Regions from separate parts of the Thermostichus vulcanus str. 'Rupite' genome, predicted to be linked through region 3. Evidence: riboswitches for the same ligand, from Rfam matches in the RefSeq annotation. Region 3 holds a riboswitch; each other region holds the start of a gene.

The links. Region 3 has a riboswitch for cobalamin ahead of JX360_RS09365 (HupE/UreJ family protein). Riboswitches for the same ligand answer to the same signal wherever they lie in the genome.
Region 1: linked by a shared signal. The riboswitch ahead of JX360_RS08925 (TonB-dependent receptor plug domain-containing protein) and the one ahead of JX360_RS09365 (HupE/UreJ family protein) in region 3 are both predicted to bind cobalamin.
Region 2: linked by a shared signal. The riboswitch ahead of JX360_RS14125 (sirohydrochlorin chelatase) and the one ahead of JX360_RS09365 (HupE/UreJ family protein) in region 3 are both predicted to bind cobalamin.

Annotation. Positions count from the first base shown of each region.
Region 1 is NZ_JAFIRA010000019.1:42,831-48,843, forward strand. It holds gene JX360_RS08910 (HD family phosphohydrolase) at 1-919, shown strand, start outside; gene JX360_RS08915 (glycosyltransferase) at 1,110-2,327, shown strand; gene JX360_RS08920 (FmdE family protein) at 2,753-3,124, shown strand; cobalamin riboswitch at 3,191-3,353, shown strand; gene JX360_RS08925 (TonB-dependent receptor plug domain-containing protein) at 3,393-3,761, shown strand; gene JX360_RS08930 (DUF1636 family protein) at 3,850-4,308, shown strand; gene JX360_RS08935 (Uma2 family endonuclease) at 4,357-5,058, shown strand; gene JX360_RS08940 ((2Fe-2S) ferredoxin domain-containing protein) at 5,055-5,924, shown strand.
Region 2 is NZ_JAFIRA010000044.1:22,275-28,287, forward strand. It holds gene treZ (malto-oligosyltrehalose trehalohydrolase) at 1-561, shown strand, start outside; gene JX360_RS14120 (hypothetical protein) at 606-1,061, opposite strand; cobalamin riboswitch at 1,225-1,360, shown strand; gene JX360_RS14125 (sirohydrochlorin chelatase) at 1,390-2,439, shown strand; gene JX360_RS14130 (hypothetical protein) at 2,615-3,427, shown strand; gene JX360_RS14135 (M48 family metalloprotease) at 3,506-5,902, opposite strand.
Region 3 is NZ_JAFIRA010000021.1:33,009-39,021, reverse strand. It holds gene JX360_RS09380 (bifunctional metallophosphatase/5'-nucleotidase) at 1-1,135, opposite strand, end outside; gene JX360_RS09375 (MGMT family protein) at 1,243-1,596, opposite strand; gene JX360_RS09370 (hypothetical protein) at 1,748-2,260, shown strand; cobalamin riboswitch at 2,369-2,510, shown strand; gene JX360_RS09365 (HupE/UreJ family protein) at 2,539-3,225, shown strand; gene ndk (nucleoside-diphosphate kinase) at 3,332-3,781, shown strand; gene murA (UDP-N-acetylglucosamine 1-carboxyvinyltransferase) at 4,064-5,419, shown strand; gene JX360_RS09350 (NAD(P)-binding domain-containing protein) at 5,466-5,642, opposite strand; gene rpoD (RNA polymerase sigma factor RpoD) at 5,919-6,013, opposite strand, start outside.

The DNA.
Region 1 (6,013 bases), on a different contig from region 3:
GATCGATCTCCTGGCGATGGCTTTGGCGGGAGGAACCAGCTTGGGGTGGAGCATTGTCGCCCTGGGAGCCAGCCCCTACCTGGAGCGCCTATTCGACTTGGTGACCCCGATTCGTCTGCTGGAATTGGGCAACCCGAACCGGACTCTCTTGCGCCGACTGGCGGCAGAAGCCCCTGGCACCTTTCAACACACCCTTTTTGTGGCCACTTTGGCCGAACGGGCCGCCCAAAAGTTGAACCTGAATGTGGAGCTGGTGCGTACCGGCACCCTCTACCACGACATCGGCAAAATGCTGCAGGCCCGCTACTTTATCGAGAACCAGATGGGTAGCCTCAACCCGCACACCCAACTGGACGATCCCTATCGCAGCGCTCAGATCATCAAGGCCCATGTCAGCGATGGCCTCCGCCTAGCCAAGCAATACAACCTGCCCACGGCTGTCCGAGCTTTTATTCCTGAGCACCAGGGCACAATCCTGATCGCCTATTTTTATCACCAAGCCCAACTCAAAGCTGGGGATCAACCGGTGCCGCAAGAACCCTTCCGCTACGATGGCCCCATTCCGCAAAGCAAAGAGACCGGGGTGGTGATGATGGCAGATGCCTGTGAAGCGGCCCTGCGCAGCATGACCTTGAGCGATGGATTTGGTTCTGAAGTGATGGAACGAGCTAGGGCAACGGTGCAAAAGATCGCAAAGGCCCGTTGGCAAGATGGCCAGCTAGCCGATAGTGGGCTGACTCTAGAAGATCTGGAGGTGGTGGCGGAGGCTTTTGTGGAGGTTTGGCGGGAATCTAACCACGAGCGGATCCCTTATCCCACCTCAACCCCTACCCCTCCCCTTTCTGATAACTCTTCTACTAACTCTTCTACCCGTGCCGAGTTCCCGGTCCTGATCACCCCTTCAACGGGATCCCTTTGACGGCAAGCTCCCTCTGAGAATGGCCTGAGTAGGTGGAGAAATGTCTAGCTCTGGAGGCCATCCATCGGTACGATAGGGGATCTATTGCGAATCAGGTCGGTGCTCTTTACTGAGATTGAGTACGCCTGTCTTCTAGGGGATCACTTCAGGATCCTCAATTCAATTTGCCTTTTCTCGGATGGCCTACTGAATGCCTAATGCTGCTTCTGCTTCATTGACGGCTCCAACTGCCTTGGTAACCCCCATCCAGATCCCGCCCCTATCCCACCCCAGTCCTATCCAACTCTCGCTGGTGATCCCCACCTACAATGAGGCTTCCAGTATCCAAAGCCTGATCAGTCAGTTGTGTGGATCCCTGGATACGGTCTTGCCGGGGGCCTATGAGCTGATTGTGGTGGATGACAACAGCCCGGATCACACAGCCAAGGTGGCCCAGGAGTTACAAGGCCAGTTGCCGCAACTCAAAGTCATTTGCCGCCAACAGGAACGGGGATTGGCCACTGCCGTTTTGCGAGGTTGGCAGGTTTCCCAAGGAGAGGTTTTGGGGGTGATCGATGGGGACTTGCAGCATCCACCGGAGATGATTCTCAAGTTGTGGCAGCCCATGCAAAGGGGAGCAGACTTGGCAGTGGGCAGCCGCTATGCAGAATCGGGTGGAGTCAGCTACTGGAGCTTGGGTCGGCGCATTATTTCCCGAGGGGCACAACTGATCGGGCTGGCCATACTGCCTGGGGTTTTAGGGCGTGTTTCGGATCCCTTGAGTGGGTTATTTCTGGTTCGGCGTAAATCTATTGCCGGGATCCCGCTCAACCCCAAAGGCTACAAACTGCTGATCGAGGTGCTGGCTCGGGGCCGAGTTGGAACCATTGAAGAAGTCGGTTATGTGTTTCAGGAGCGTCAAAATGGCGAGAGCAAAATCCAACTGCGAACCTGCATTCAATATCTACAACACCTGATCCACCTGCGCCTTTCCCTTGGCCCTCTGGGATCCTTCCTGCGCTTTAGCACTGTTGGGCTCTCGGGCACCTTTGTAGATATGATTCTGCTCTACTTTTTGCATGATCCCAGCAATTTAGGCTGGGGACTGATGGCCAGCAAGCTGATTTCCTCGGAAGTTGCTATTTTGAACAACTTTCTTTGGAATGATCTATGGACGTTTCGCAGTGTCACCAAGCTGCAACCCGGTGCATTGAACCGACTGAAACGACTGGTCAAGTTTAATGTCATTTGTCTGATTGGCTTGTTGCTCAACTCTTTTCTGTTGATCCTGCTGAGTGAATATCTCGGCATCCATTATCTACTGGCCAACCTGATTGCCATTGGCATTGTCGTGTTTTGGAACTTTTATCTGAATTTTAAACTGAGCTGGCGGGTCACGGAAGTCAAACCTAACCCAAAAAACCCCTAAAGGCAGATCAACCTTATGTTGACCTGCCCTTAATAAGGGGATCCCATAATTAGGCTCTAGACTTAAACTTCGAGATCCCAGTAGCACCGAAAAGAAACTACCACTTCGGCTTGGGGATTTTGATTTGAGGGGTCAGAGGAATCGCTGCTGAGGCAATGGTACTAATGCACAAGTGTTGTATGATAGCTTATCTAATTCTATTGATGATAGAGATACCAAAAATATATAGCGAGAAATTGTTAGACAAGTTGAGATATATTCAACTGATTATCCGTCAGGAAAGTAATTTTGTGGTTTGGATGACTCGTATGACTGGAGACCCTAAAGTGTAAAGTATTATGTCAGGATGCAACGCTTTTGCTCAAAATGTCCGTGCTGCCACGGTTCAAGAATAGATTGAAGACTCGCATCACGGGTGACATCGAATGGGGCTACGCGCCCTCGAGGAGTTAGGGCTGATGAGTCCTACTCCCCACACCTCTATGAATCGCTTTGCCGTAGAGGTGATTCATGAATCCCCCAGAGAGATCCAATTCACTTCAATTGTGGACGGCTTGCATGCCGGTACGGGGGCCAGTTTGGGCAAGATGAACTTGAGCTTAGTGGAAGTCGGCTCCGTTGAGGAAATGCGCAGCCTTGTCATTCATAAAGAAAGTGGTAGGCAGGTGGAATTTCGGGTTTTGCCAGAGTTTTTAGCGACCTATCGAGATTTGCCGAGAGAGGAGTTAGCAGCAGCCGGGCAACGGGTTCTGCAAATGCCGGATGAAGAGATTTTCGTTGTTAAAGTGAGTCCCTAAAGTTCTGGTAAGGTTCTGGTGAATATCCCCCTGGCATGGATTGGGATCCTAAATGTTTAGCGCTATGATGCAGATTCACAGATAGGTCACTGTGGGGATCAGCCACGGTGAGTAAAGGGGAAAGTCCGGTGGGAATCCGGCGCTGTGCCGCAGCTGTGATGGGACTCCGCTCTTGTTGAACAAGGGGGGTTCCCTCAGTCAGAATGCCCGCCTATCAACTTGTGCCTGACCTTTAGTTCCGCGTCGCACGGAAAAGGACACTTGATTGATGAAAACTTTTGTGCCCTCGGCTTTGGGCTGGGGTCTTTGTCTCTGGGGATCCCTGCTAGCTCTCAGGGGACTTACTCAGCCGGTTCAATCTTTAGAGACTGACATTCTGGACACAGGCATTAGCGCCGATATTCTCAACCAGCCGGTGACCAGCCCGTTTCGCCGTCCAGGGCTTCTGCGAGACTCTTCCCGCCCGGTTTATGTGGTTACCCTTCAGCAAATTCGTGAACAGGGGGCCAGAACGGCTCAAGAAGCCTTGCGCTACCTGCCCGGCTATACCACTTTAGCTTTGAGGGGTGGGATCCCCCTTTCCGAGACTCTGGCGTTGGATGTCGGGGTCGATAACCTGCTGAACCAGCAGTATTGAAGTCTTCCCCGGCTATCCCGGCATCGGACAAACCATCCGAGTCAATCTGCGGGGACAGTTTTAGAGGCTTGATTTTTACCGCTACCGCATGGGACGGATCCCAGCCTCAGTTCCTTTCATTCAACCCTTTAGCCCAAGACAAGCCATGATGACACAAGCCCAATCCCAACCTCTAGAACCCGGTACTGCCAAACCCCATTACCTGCTGGTGTGCACTACCTGTGGATCCCAATGGGTCAACGGCACACGGCAGGGCACCAGCCAAGGGGAAACCCTGCTTAACACCCTTCAATCCAAGCCACGGGATCCCCGCCTCTATCTGCAACCGGTCGAATGCATGAGCGGCTGTAGCCATGCCTGTGTTATCGGCCTGGCCGCACCCGATAAAACCACTTATGTCTTTGGAGATTTGGATCCGAAGGATACGGAGGCGATCTTGGCAACCGCTCAGCTCTACCTTGCCAAACCCGATGGCATCCTGCCTTGGGCAGAGCGCCCCCTCAAACGAGGGGTGATTGCCCGCATCCCGCCGCTGGCTCAAGTTTAGGATGAAATCACCGGAGCCCATGCCAACCCTCCATCTGAGGTCAGAGCGATGTTATCCACACCAACCCGGATCCCACCGCTAGAAAGTGGCGACCATCTCAGTCGTGCTGAATTTGAGCGGCGCTATGAAGCCATGCCGGATCTCAAAAAAGCAGAACTGGTGGAAGGAGTGGTTTATATGGGATCCCCGTTGCGAGTTAGAAGCCATGGTGAGCCACACGCTAATTTACTGATCTGGTTAGGAGTCTACAAAATTAGCCTTCCTGGTCTTGTTCTTGCTGACAATCCGACTGTGCGGATGGATGCCAAGAATGAGCTTCAGCCGGATATTGTTTTGTTTGTGCCCGGTCAACAAGCCATGATTTCCGAGGATGATTATATTGAGGGCAGCCCTGAATTGATTGTTGAGATTGCCGCCAGTTCTGCTTCGCTGGATTTACATGAAAAGAAAGAGGTTTATCGCCGCAATCAAGTGCGAGAGTACATTGTTTGGCGCACCTTGGAGGGAGGATTAGATTGGTTTACCCTGCAAGCGGGAAGTTATAGTTCTCTGGAACCTGACGAAAACGGGATCCTAAAATGTGCCACCTTCCCAGGCTTATGGCTGGATAGACAGGCGCTTCTTAACCAACAGATGACACGCGTCTTAGAAGTGCTACAACAAGGGATCCAGTCTCCTGAGCATTCTAAGTTTGTTCAACTTGTTCAACAGGTACCCCAGGAAATTAAGGGAGAGGAGTCAAATTCATGAGCCCATTTTCTCCCTGGATTCAGCCACTGCATCAATCGTGGCAGGAGGCTTCTGCCAACGGTTGGACACTTGCCTACGAAGGGATCCCGACCCATATTGATAGCCTTGGGCCATTGCTTTACAACCTGGTTCAGGAGCACTGGGCTGATGTGCAATTGGGTCACGTGGTGGAGGGAGGAGTGCTGGAGTTGTCCTTTAAGGCTCCCCCTGCTCTTTGTGTGCTCTACGATGGCTATTTAACTGTGGCCACCGAGACTTGGCATCTGCACTTGTGTTTGGAAGAACATCAAGGCGGCCCTCACAACAAAACACCACCGGAACTGAGAAAAAAACGTCTTGTCAGTCGCGCAGCTCTCTATCAGCGCCTTAACCCGGATGGCAAACCCCGCATGTGGGGGATCCAGTTTTGGAATGGGGCAGGTGAATCGTTGATGCAAATCTTTCTGCCCAGTCCCTTTCTAGGCTCAGATGAGGATTATCTCCCGGAAGGGAAAGCTGATTACCAAAAACTCTCTTTGTATGAGGAGATACGACAAATCTATGTAGAGGGAAAAAAGCGGATCCCGTATGATGATAACCCGCTCAAGCGCCCTTATCTTTCAGTCTGTCGATCTAGCCGCTGCAATCCTTCCCGCTGCTACCAGCCCATCGTCACAGCTCTAGAATCTGCTGTTCAAGCTGCTCAGCTCAACGTCAAGGTGATCACCTCCGGTTGCCTAGAAGTTTGTCAGCGCGGCCCTGTGGTCTTCTACTCCGGTGATCGCACCTGGTATACGCGCGTAACTCCCGAAATTGCCAAGCGCATTGTCCAGGAACATGTGATTGATCAATGCCCTCTCAAAGCCCACCTTTTCCCCGGAAACTAAACCATGACCAGCCTACAATCTTCCACAACTTTTATATCTCAATCCCAAAGAAGAACCCACATCCCCACCCCCATTTGGCTGCAATCCTG
Region 2 (6,013 bases), on a different contig from region 3:
ATGTTGCCGATGCTCTTCATGGGAGAAGAGTATGGCGAAACAGCACCCTTCCAGTATTTTGTTAGCCACGGGGATCCCGACTTGGTAGAAGCTGTGCGGCAGGGTCGCAGACGAGAATTTAGCGCCTTTAGCTGGAAAGGAGAAGTGCCGGATCCCCAATCGGAGGAGACGTTTAACCGTTCCAAACTCAATTGGAATCTCAACTCAGCCGGTCAACACCAAGCCCTTTGGCGGTGGTATCAAACGTTGATTCGGTTGCGCAAAACGCTCCCCGCTTTACAAAGTTTTGAGAGATCCACCGTTCAGGCCGATCTCTTCGCAGAATCGGGTTTAGCTCTGCAGCGGCAGCAGGGATCCGATCTTCTTATCGCCCTATTTAATTTCCACCCAGAACATTCGATGGCCTATTCCGGCTGGCCGGCTGGCTCTTGGCAAAAACTTCTGGATAGTCAGGATCCCGACTGGCTGGGTTCCGGCTCAACAATGCTCCCCCAAACGACAGGGGATCCTGTTGAGGTGCCTGCCTATGGAGTAGGGGTTTACCGGCAGAAGGGTAGTTAAAAATCTCTGCGGTTGTTTGAAAGGGCTTCCCATCCAACAGGAGCTCAGTTCACCTTCACACCGCGAAAGTAGAGGGTATCGGGCAAAACAATCGGGGCTTGTTCAACCCTTTGCTCGGCTACCTTTTGACCCCGATAGGTGAGGGGCTTTTGCACAGGAGCGGCATTCCCAGAGGGCTTGCTCAAAGGTTGGCCGCGATAGGTCAACACCGGTTTGGCAGGGTTGGTGGTAGGGGGAGCAACCTGCATTTGTCCCTTGGGCTGCACCGGTACACTCGCCAAGAGCTGAGCCCATACTTCTGCGTGGTCGTTAAATTCCACCACGATGCTGCGAAACCCGCTCTCTACATCCGTCCGACAAGCAGCTACCGCGTCTTGGGTGCGCTTATACAGTTTCCGAATCGCGTAAAAGTGGTTTTGGAATTTAATCGCCTCCACCAGGCCCTGGGGGGTAGAAGCCCAAAAGCCGCTATCTGCATCGCTGTAATCCAGGATGACCATGATTGCTCTCCACGGGATATTTCGAGATTTCCCAGCTTTACTGGTTTTTATATCAGATGCAATGGATCACAACAGTGCGACTGATCACATTCGCAATCGATTTTAATCCGTAAATACCTCTATTTCCCCAGACACTATCCACCCACATCCCCCTGGGGGGCTTGGTGAATGGCAAAGGGCAAGCTAATCTGGATGACTCAGGCAGATTGGGGAAAGTGCGGTGCAAATCCGCCACTGTGACGCAACTGTGATGGGATCCCTCCCTCAGCCAGAATGCCCACCTGCCCCTATCCCACAACCCTTGCGATTCACAAGGAACGGAGTTTTTGTGTTCGACTTGCTCAGTACCGCCGCGTCCACCCCGCTTTCTCCATCTACGCCTCAGCCCCTACCCCTGTTGCTCATTGGCCACGGATCCCGGGATCCCCAAGGACGGCAAGCTTTTCTCGAACTGGCCCAAGCCTACCAAGCCCGTACCCCCCACCGGCCCGTGATCCCCTGTTTCTTGGAGTTGACCGAGCCGAGTATTGCCCAAGGGATCCAACAGTGCATCGCCCAAGGTTGGCAGGAAGTGGTGGCACTGCCGCTGCTGTTGTTTGGGGCTCGTCACAACAAGTTTGACGTGACGGTGGAGTTGGATCGGCTGCAAGCCCTGTATCCACAGTTGCGTATTCATTACAGTGGACCCCTGGGGATCCGCAGCGAAATTCTGCAACTGCTGCGAGCGCGTTTGAGGGCTTTGTTGGCTGCTCAACCTCCAGGGATCCCGGACTCGGAAACCGTGCTGCTGTTTGTTGGTCGTGGATCCAGCGATCCGGAAGCCAATGCCGAAACCTGTAAACTGGCCCGCCTGCTTTGGGAGGGATCCGGTTTTCGCGCCGTCGAGACTTGTTTTATCGGCATTACCCATCCGCGCCTACCGATGGGGTTTGAACGAGCGTTGTTGTGGCAACCGCGCCGGGTGATCGTTTTGCCCTACTTCCTGTTTACTGGCGTGTTGGTGAAAAAAATCGAGGCTGCCATCCAGGAACAACGGCTCCTTCATCCAGGGATGGACTGGCTGGGTCTACCGGAACTGGGCATTGTCGATACGATTTTGCAGAGCCTGCGCCAACTGGAACAGGAAGCCCGACAGGGCCAAACCCAAATGAATTGTCACCTATGCAAGTTTCGACTGGCGGTAAAAGAATGGGCCAGTGCTCAACATACCCATCCTCACGACAATGCTACGCATCGCTTACGCGATCACGGCCACTCCCCCAGCCACAGTCATCACAACCACAGTCATAGCCACTCCCATCATGGGCATGACCCTACCCATGCGGATCCTTGGGCTCAGATCGAGGATTATCACCAACGGGCCTGGCAAGTACCCTAGTGGGGGCGGATCCCAGAGGGTCGAGCTCGCGATGGACAAGATAAACTCTCAAGATAGACTCTTAATTATTAATTACAGGCCAGTTCTCAACTGGCTAACGCTCTGATTTGTTCGGGTCATGATGGTTTCCCGCTCCTCTTGGGTCTCTGGTGCCGCTGCTGCGGGGATCGGGATCATGACATGGGCTTTGGTGGTGGGGCTGTTGGATCAGATGATGCCAACTCTACCCAAACTGTCGATCTCGCTGGCTTGGATCCCTGGGATCCTGGCGGGCCTTGGGGCAACTTATGGGGCTTTGAGCACCCTGAGACTGGCCCTGCAATCGGAGTCTTGGACTGACTTTCGTGCGTCGCTGTTGGCCACTTGGGTGCCTTTTGATCCAGCAGACCATGGAGGTAAGCCCCGGCAACCTGCGGTGGATCCCCGCCCTGGGCAAATTGCACAAGAGATCCAACAAATTCAGCTACGCCATCAAAAGACCCTGAACCGCATCAAGCAACAGGTGCAAGCGGAGATCCAAACCTGTGAACGAGCCCAGGCCCAACTGCGCAACGAACAACAACGGTGTCAAGTACTTCAGGCCCAGGCCCAGCAGTTGCAACAGTACCTACAGACATTACCCCCTCACACGCCTCCCCCATCCCAAACCTCCAACTCCCAAACATCCAACAAGGAGCGAGAACTGCGCCAAAAGCTTCGTCAGCTGCAATCTCAAATTGTTACCCTCAAAACAGAATTGGAACGGCAAGGGATCCAGCTGCAACACTCCGAAACAGAACGCGCCCAACTGCAACAACAGCAGCAAAAGCTGAAGCGTCTCTTGCGCCGCGCAAAAGCTGAAAACCAAGAGCTCCGCTCACAACAAGAGCATCGGGCCAAACAGATGGAACAAACCCAACAGGAACTACAGGCTTTGCAAAGCTCCTACCGTGCCCTACAAGTCTTGCAGGAAGTGGAATCGGGTTTACCCCAAAGTGATTCCGCCTGAGTTATCTTTCCCCCAACTCTTTTCCAAACAAAGGGTGGCTAGGGCGCAACGGAAACCATTGGGACTGGGAACCTCCTCTCAAAGCAGCACCATCAACCCAATGGCAACCACGACCCCAATGACACCCCACACCCGCTGCCAGAAGGGATGATGACTGGTCACAACCTGGCCTTGAGGCTTTTGGAAATGGTCCAGATCCATCCAGGCAGCCACCCCTCGCCGGAACCAGCCCACCGCGGATCCCTGCTCACCGATCAACCCTTCCACTTGGTTTGCTCCAAACAAGAAGTTGCCCAACGGCCCAAAGCGAGAGGCATAGCGCAAGAAGATCATCCCGGACTCATCCTGAAACTTTAGATCCGAGCCAAAACGATATCCGGCATCGCCCCGCCCGATCACCCGTCCTTGGAGTTGCATGGGCAAACCGCGTAAGGGGCTGGCATAGGGGTTGCTCATTGCCTTCAACACATTCAACGCCGGAGGATTATTGAGGCTGGGGTACATCACCGTCGTTTTCAGCAATTGTCCCACACTGCCTCCCAAAACTATCCATCCAGCAAAGATCCCAAACTGCCCCGCTAATAAGGCCGGGATCCCCAACAGCGTTCCCAAAATGACCCCTATCCAAACAGCATTTAGCAACACCACATCCAGAGCGAAGCCCCCGTAGAGCTGTTGTCGGTTCAGATGTTTACCCTGCGCCGCCACGGTGGCCATATCAAACTCTACTGGCAGATCCAGTTGTTCGGCATAAGTTCCCAGGGCGCGTACCCGTTTACCTGTTAGCGGATGTGTAGAATTCAACTCCATCCACCAAGCCCAGGGGTTAAACAGATCCCACAAAAACACCTTGCCCACCTGGCTGGGATCCGCAGCCACCCGATAGGCAGTACCGGCAGTTGTAGCCGCCTTGGCATCATAAATCCCTAGGGCACGGGTGCCTTCCAAGAGACGGGAGCTGCGCCGACGGGTTTCCTCATCTTGTTCCCGTTCTCCTTCCTCCACAATGCCATAGGCAATTTTCACCAAAGCCCGCGAGAGTGCATTGGGGTTGCCGGTTACTTCAGCAGCAAAGTGGTCGGCGAAATACTCCCGTACCCGCGAGAGGTAAAGCAACAGGTAGGATCCCACCACGTAAAAGATATAGGCAATAAACGCCAGCGAGCGGATGTTTTTGGCAGCCTTGCTATCGCCACGAATGTCGCGCACGTAGGCATAAATCAAATAGGTAATCTGCACCAACGTCGAAACCAGGGTCATGACGGCAAAGTCCCAGTGGATCACATGTCCCAACTCGTGGGCATAGACTGTCGCCACTTCCCCATCTTCCAAGTAGGTAAACAGCCCTTCGCTGACGACAATACGGGCGGTGTCGGGCAGGCTGCCGTAGGTAAAAGCAGTAGGGTTCTGGTCACGGATCAGCCCCAACTTCGGTTGCTTCAGCTTGTGTTTTTGACAGACCCGCTCGATCACCTCTGCCGTTTCTGGGCTGCGCCGCTTGATCTCCGCCAGGCTGACCCATTCGGTGCCATAAAGCCAACCTTGAGTGAGATCCATCAAAAAGGGCGATAAAAAGAAGATCAGCCCATTAAAGGCAAGGGTGATCAGAATTGAAAAGATCAAATAGGCAAAGGAAAATCCGCCCTCTAAGCTGGCAATAATCGCCAACGAAAGTACAAACACCATCCCAAACAACAAGCCCACGGTCACTGCCGAGGCCGCCGTTAGATTACCGGCAAAACTGGCTAAGGTGAGGGAGACTCCCATCTGAGGGGCACGATTGCTGCGTTTCAACTGTCCCGTGGTGCGGTTGGGAGTAGGCGGCACAGATTCCAACTCCATCAGGGTGGTGTTGGGGTTAAAGCAATAACGACTCAGCCAAATGCTCAACAGGCGCAGTTGGTGCTGATTCAGGGTTTTCAGGGGTTCCAGCCACAAAGCCGCCTCCACAGACAGCATCACCGTCGAGACTGAGGTTGGATTCTCGAACAGCGTGGGCAGCAGGGGCAAGACCTCGCGCTTTTGTTCGGTGGTGAGACGGTGAAAAGCGAGGATGGCCTGGCAGAGCAAACCCGGCGGCTTGGGCAAATCGGTGGTCAGGAGCAATCGATTGTCGGTAAAGCAAAAGCGGCTTAGATCCAGAGGCTCATGGGGATCCGCTGCCGGTGAGACTGGATCGGGTGGGGCGGATTGCTGAAGCTTGATCTGGGTTTTCCAGTCGGCGGCGTGTTGGCCAATCGGGCGACTGTAGAGGGCCAAACTTTTCACCTGTGGATAGTGCGCAGAGACCGTGGTTTGGAACCAGGAGGTGAGTTCTTCGTAGTCGAGGGTGAGATCGGCAGGCCGATTGATCATCACCACCAAGGCGTAGGCTTCTGATTCACCGTCTCGAATTGGCTGGGTTTTGACCTGGAGTTTCAGGCGTGGGTTTTGTAGCGCTTGTTCTAACCACTGAGTGATCTGCAGCTCGTTCATAGCCATCTCCCGAGTCTAAAAGAAGAGCAGCCATTCGCGTAGAATGCCATCGGCCTCCACACCGGCCATTGTGACATTTCCCCTTGCAAGCGGGATCCCTCCCTGATCACA
Region 3 (6,013 bases):
CCACCAAACGACCGACATAGCGGTAGTTAGAAGCAGTATTCACCACCGCCACCGGCTGGCCACTGGGAGAGGTACGCAGAATCGGGTAATCGCCGGTACGGCGATCCGGCAAATCGGTGCGCAGACGATCTTCAGGCTTGGCAATCACCCGGTGGGATCCCCCCGCGATGATCACATCTACATCCCGCAACTGGCTGGCCAAATCCACTTCATTTTGCAACTGCTGCAGGTGGGCCAGCAGGAAGATCTTATTAATCCCCTGAGCCGTCAGCTCATCCACATAGGGTTGCAACACAAAGGCATTCACCTGATCGGTTTCGTCGAACCCTCCCTCCACTGTCACACGAGGGCCAGGGCTGGAGATACCCGCTAGACGGGTGGTGGTCGCTCCCACCAAACCAATGCGTTCGCCACCGACGGTAATCACAGCAGTGCGGGCAATTTTGTTGCGAATACTGCTGGCTTCCTGTCCATCTGCCGCGATATCGGAAGCAGTAATTCCATCACTATCCGGTGTAAAGGTCAGGTTGGCGCTTAAGTAAGGGAAGCGTGCCCCTGCATAGCCACGGCCACTGTCCGGTCGGATCAAATCACGGATTTGGCGAGTCCCTTGGTCAAACTCGTGGTTGCCAAAGGCAGCGGCCTCGAACCCGATGGCATTGATCATCTCAATATCTGCTTTGCCAGGGGTGCGGTTGTAGCGGCCAGCTAGCGAGGGATCCGTGCTGGCATTGTAGAAGGGGCTGGGAATGTAGTTATCCCCACTGGAAAGCACCACCGTATTGGGAAACTGGGGGCGCAGGGCGTTCACCACTGCCGAAAAGCGGGGTGCATCCTCTACGGCAGCCAAAGAGGCTTCCAGGTCGCTAGCATGCAGCACTTGCAGGGTAAAAGCGGTTGGCTGCGTCGATAAGACCACATTGGGATCCGTGCCGATAAAGCCGGCACCACCGCCGGTAGCCACTGAGCTGCTGCTGCTGCTGCCACAGGCGCTGGTTAGGCCAATCACCAAGCAGAACAACCCAATCCAAAGGGATTTGGCCCAAGCGTTCAAATGAACCCAGGCCCACCCCCTTGAGGTAAACCTCTGTACGCCGGGCTCCGGCGCAGCGTGAGCGTAACGAGATACTTTCATGACAATTGGTTCACTCCATCCACGAGATAAGGCGCGTCCGCGTTCACGTTACCAGGGTTGGGATGGAGGTATCGCTATGGTAAGTTTAAGGTTGAGTCAAGCTAGGGTTAAGCTTTGTCGTCAGGACTAGCGGGATCCCAGCCAAAGCACTGCAAATCCACCCGATGGTCGGAGTCAAATCGGATCCCTTCCGCTTCCAAGAGAACTTTTTGCAGGTGATCTTGACCGAGGCGAAACGGTGAATAGGAGATTCGCCCCTGCGCATTGATCACCCGTTGCCAAGGGATATCTGTCTCTTCCCCTTGGAGCCGAAACAGCGCATACCCCACCTGTCGCGCATAACCGGGATAACCGGCCAAGCGGGCCACTTGCCCATAGGTGGCCACCCGTCCAGTCGGGATCCGCCGGACAACATCGTAAAAACGCTGGTAGAGGTTAGCAGAAGGCCCTTGGGGAAGCACATGGGGCTCCAGTTTGCACGAAGGAGATTTTAACCGGTTTGGACAAGGACACCGGCATTGTTGGAGGAAACCGGCACTAGAGCTGTACTCAGACTTAGCCGAGAATGAAATAAACCCTCTAATAAATCCTCCAAACTAACTCAAGGAAGCCATGAGCTATTTGATTGCCGTACTGCCGGATCGCATCGCTGCTGAGGCTGCCTATAGCGCCCTGGAAAAGGCGGGGTTTTCCCTCAGTCAACTCAATCTTTTGGGAAGAGGGTATAAAACTGCCGATGAATTTGGCTTCATCGATCCAGCCCGGTCAGCCCGTCAGCAGATGAATCGTATGGCAGTTTGGTTGGTGCCCTTTGGCTTTTTAGCAGGGGTCGGATTCAGTATTTTGAGCGGGTTGGAGACCTTCGCTTGGGCGGGATCCGTCGGCAATCACCTGATTGGTGGACTGTTGGGCGGGGCAGCAGCGGCGATGGGCAGCTTCTTCGTCGGGGGTGGGGTGGGCCTGAGCAGTGGATCGGGAGATGCCTTGGCTTATCGCAACCGATTGAACGCGGGCAAGTATTTGCTTATCCTGCAGGAAGATACCGAAGCCCGCATCCGAGAGGCAACTCGCATTCTGCGCCAATTTGAGCCGGAAAATTTACAAGGCTACACCGAGCGCCCTTAAATCCAATCTCAGACCGCTTAGGGAGGGGGAGTTCACCGAATGTCATCAGCGGTGACGGCCAGCTGTGATAGGGTTGCGATTGCTCTTCAGGTTTGGGGATCCCACAGAACCCACCCTAGAGTCAGCGGTTCCGTCGGGGAGCAGCCGTCGGAGGTAAGGGGGAAAGTACGGTGCAAGACCGTCGCTGTCCCGCAGCTGTGAAGGGTGATTTCACCCCAGCCAGAATGCCCGCCGTCTGTTGCAGTGAACGCCATTCCTATTCTGCGAGGTACAGAAGTATGTCTCCGTTTTGGCAGGGATCCCCGGCGGGATCTCATCCTTTCCCCTATATGGCTTATGTGTCAGGCAAGAGAGTGTCCCGGAACTGGGTTGCTGTCTTGGGGGCACTGGCGGTGTGGTTGTCCTTCTCTCCGGCCTTTGCCCATCATGCTTTTGGGGGAGAACTGCCGCAGTCGTGGTGGCAGGGGTTCCTCTCGGGGCTGGCCCATCCACTGATTGGGTTGGATCATCTGGCTTTTATTGTCGCCATTGGGTTGATTTCTGCCGGCCAAAACTGGCGCTACGGGATCCCTTTGGGCTTCGTCCTGGCGGCTCTAGGGGGTACCGGGCTCCACATTGCCGGCCTTGATCTTTGGCTCATGGAATTGGGCATTGCCGGTTCGGTGGTGCTGTTTGGGTTGCTGCTGGTGCTGGCAAGGCAGGTCAAGGGCTGGGTGCTGCTGCTGTTTGGATCCCTGGCGGGGTTGTTTCATGGCTATGCCTATGCTGAGGCGATTATCGGGGCAGGATGGATGCCTTTGGTGTGGTATCTGATCGGGTTTACCGTCATTCAGTACGGGGTAGCCCTCCTTAGCTTGGGGGTGGCTGAGTATTTGGGATCCCGTGTTTCCGGGCTGACCCGCTGGGCCGGTTGGATCATCACGGGGGTGGGGGCGGGCTTCCTCACCTTGGCGGTGGTGGGGTGACGGGATGCGCCAGTCTCCAAGTCTGCTGATCGGCTCTCTTGCGCTGGGGATCCCTAATCCAGTACAAGGATAACGGTGAAGATCTGTAACAACGAGGGGAAAACACATGGAGCGCACCTTTATCGCCATTAAACCGGACGGTGTGCAGCGGGGCCTAGTGGGCACCATCATCCAACGCCTAGAAAGCCGGGGGTACCAACTGGTGGGCCTGAAGCTGATGCAGGTGAGCCAGGAGCTGGCGGAAAACCACTATGCCGAGCACAAAGAGCGGCCCTTCTTCCCTGGGTTGGTGCAATTTATCACCTCTGGACCGGTTGTTGCCATGGTTTGGGAAGGCAAAGGGGTGGTAGCCGCCGCCCGCAAGTTGATCGGCAAAACCAACCCCCTTGAGGCTGAGCCAGGTACCATTCGCGGGGACTTTGGCATTGATATTGGCCGGAATATCATCCACGGCTCCGATGGCTTGGAAACGGCACAACGGGAAATTGCCCTCTGGTTTGGCGACTCAGAACTGGTGAACTGGACAAGTAGCGCCCAAAGCTGGATTTATGAGTGATTGATTAGTACATTGCTCTGAGCCTAGCTTGAAAGCAGGGTCAATCTTCCTCTCGCAAGGCCAAGGATTGTGTAAACGTGAATTTGAATCCCCACCAGCAGCCGCTGCAAATCCCATCCCTTTCGGTAAGATAGAGGCGAAGCCAGTAGCACTTCTCTTCCTTCCTCCACCAGGCTCCAATTGGCACGTTTGGCTGCTGCTTCTCTCTCCAAGGGATCCCCTTGGAGAAAGTTGATCATCTCGATCATTTTTAGTGGGTGAGGAGGAAGATTGAAAGACATCATGGAAGGGTTCGCACCGTCGCCAACCCTAGCTGGAATCGGATCCCTGCCCGAAGCCGCTGGCCCCGTTTTGCACATCACCGGCAAGCACCCTTTACAAGGCCATATTCCCATTGGCGGAGCGAAAAACTCAGCTCTGGCACTCATGGCAGGATCCCTTTTGGCCCCCGCTGCCTGTCGCATTCAGAATGTACCGCGTCTGTTGGATATCGAACGCATGGGGCAGATCCTGACCACGTTGGGGGTCAAAGTTTCCCATGTCGGTCATACCCTCGACCTAGATGCCAGTTCCCTCAAAACCTGCCAAGCTCCCTACGAATTGGTCAGTCAGTTGCGGGCTAGCTTTTTTATCACTGGGCCGTTGTTGGCGCGTTTGGGAGTGGCACGAGTGCCTTTACCTGGCGGCTGTGCCATCGGATCCCGTCCGGTGGATCTGCATGTGCGTGGGTTACAGGCATTGGGAGCAACCGTCCAGATCGAACATGGGGTGGTTCATGCCTATGCTCGCCGGTTGGTGGGGACTCGCATCTACCTCGACTATCCCAGTGTCGGTGCTACAGAAACCCTGATGATGGCGGCAACGCTGGCGGACGGGGAAACGGTGATCGAAAATGCCGCCCAGGAACCAGAAGTGGCGGACTTGGCCCATTTTTGTCAGGCGATGGGAGCCCGCATTCGCGGTGTAGGCACCAATACGCTGGTGGTGGTGGGGGTGCCCCGTTTGCATGGCACGGAATACACTGTCATCCCCGATCGCATTGAGGCCAGCACCTATCTCATTGCTGGGGCCATCACCCGTTCTAACCTGACGGTTGGCCCGGTTATTCCTGACCATCTGCGGGCGGTGATCGCCAAATTGCAAGCGATGGGACTGCGGGTGGAAGAAGAAGGCCCGAATCGACTGCGCATTGCTCCAGCCCAATTGGAATCCGGTTGGCTCTGTCAGGCTACGGATATTCAAACGTTGCCCTATCCAGGGTTCCCTACGGATGTACAAGCGCCGATCATGGCTTTGGCTGCCCTCAGTGAAGGCAGTTGCACCATCGAGGAGACGGTATTCGAAAACCGGATGCACCACATTCCCGAACTCAACCGCATGGGAGCGGACATTCGCCTGAAAAACCGTGTGGCCCTAATCCGCGGGGTGCCCTCTTTTTCTGCTGCCCCGGTGGTGGCTACCGATCTGCGGGCGGGTGCGGCACTGGTGTTGGCGGGGTTAGCGGCTGAAGGCTCCTCTACCATCCACGGATTGCACTACATCGATCGCGGTTACGAAGCTATTGACGAGAAGCTGCGCAATGTCGGGGCAAAGGTGCATCGGGGGGAAAGCACAGCGCGGATCCCGGTTACGGCTTGAGAGGGTGTGGCCCGCCTCTTGGTTGTGCTGGTGGGGGTAAGCTGGCTCAACGGCGGAGCAGGCCAAAGGCGAAGGTGCGGCCTTGCTCAAAGCTCATGGCCAACTTAATCCAGAGCATGGCATAGGGTTCTAGCAAGCGGGCACTGGCCAGGGATCCGGCATCAACAGCCTCAAACCCCACCTCTTCCGTTTGGGAAGGCACTTGGGGGCCAGACTTTCGCAACGCACCACCCGCAAGCTCAATCTCACGGAAGCCGGACAGCTTTATTTCGCTTTATTTCCAGTGCTGTGAGCGCATCTTGGCGGATATGGAGGAGGCCGGCCAATCAGGTGGTGATGCAGATGCAAGCCCAGCTCATAGGTATCTTGCGTCTATCGGCGTTGTGGTTGTTGGGTTCAACCCTGTTTGGTGATGAACTATTCTGGGGGGCAGGCGTCTGCAGTTTTGGATTGGATAGCAGCGCATCCACTAACCCAGCCCAATTAACTCATGGGTAGCTTAGCGGATGTATTCCTTGAGGACGCTATTGCGGTTAGGGTGCCGCAGTTTTCGCAGGGCTTTGGCTTCGATCTGCCGGATCCGTTCACGGGTGA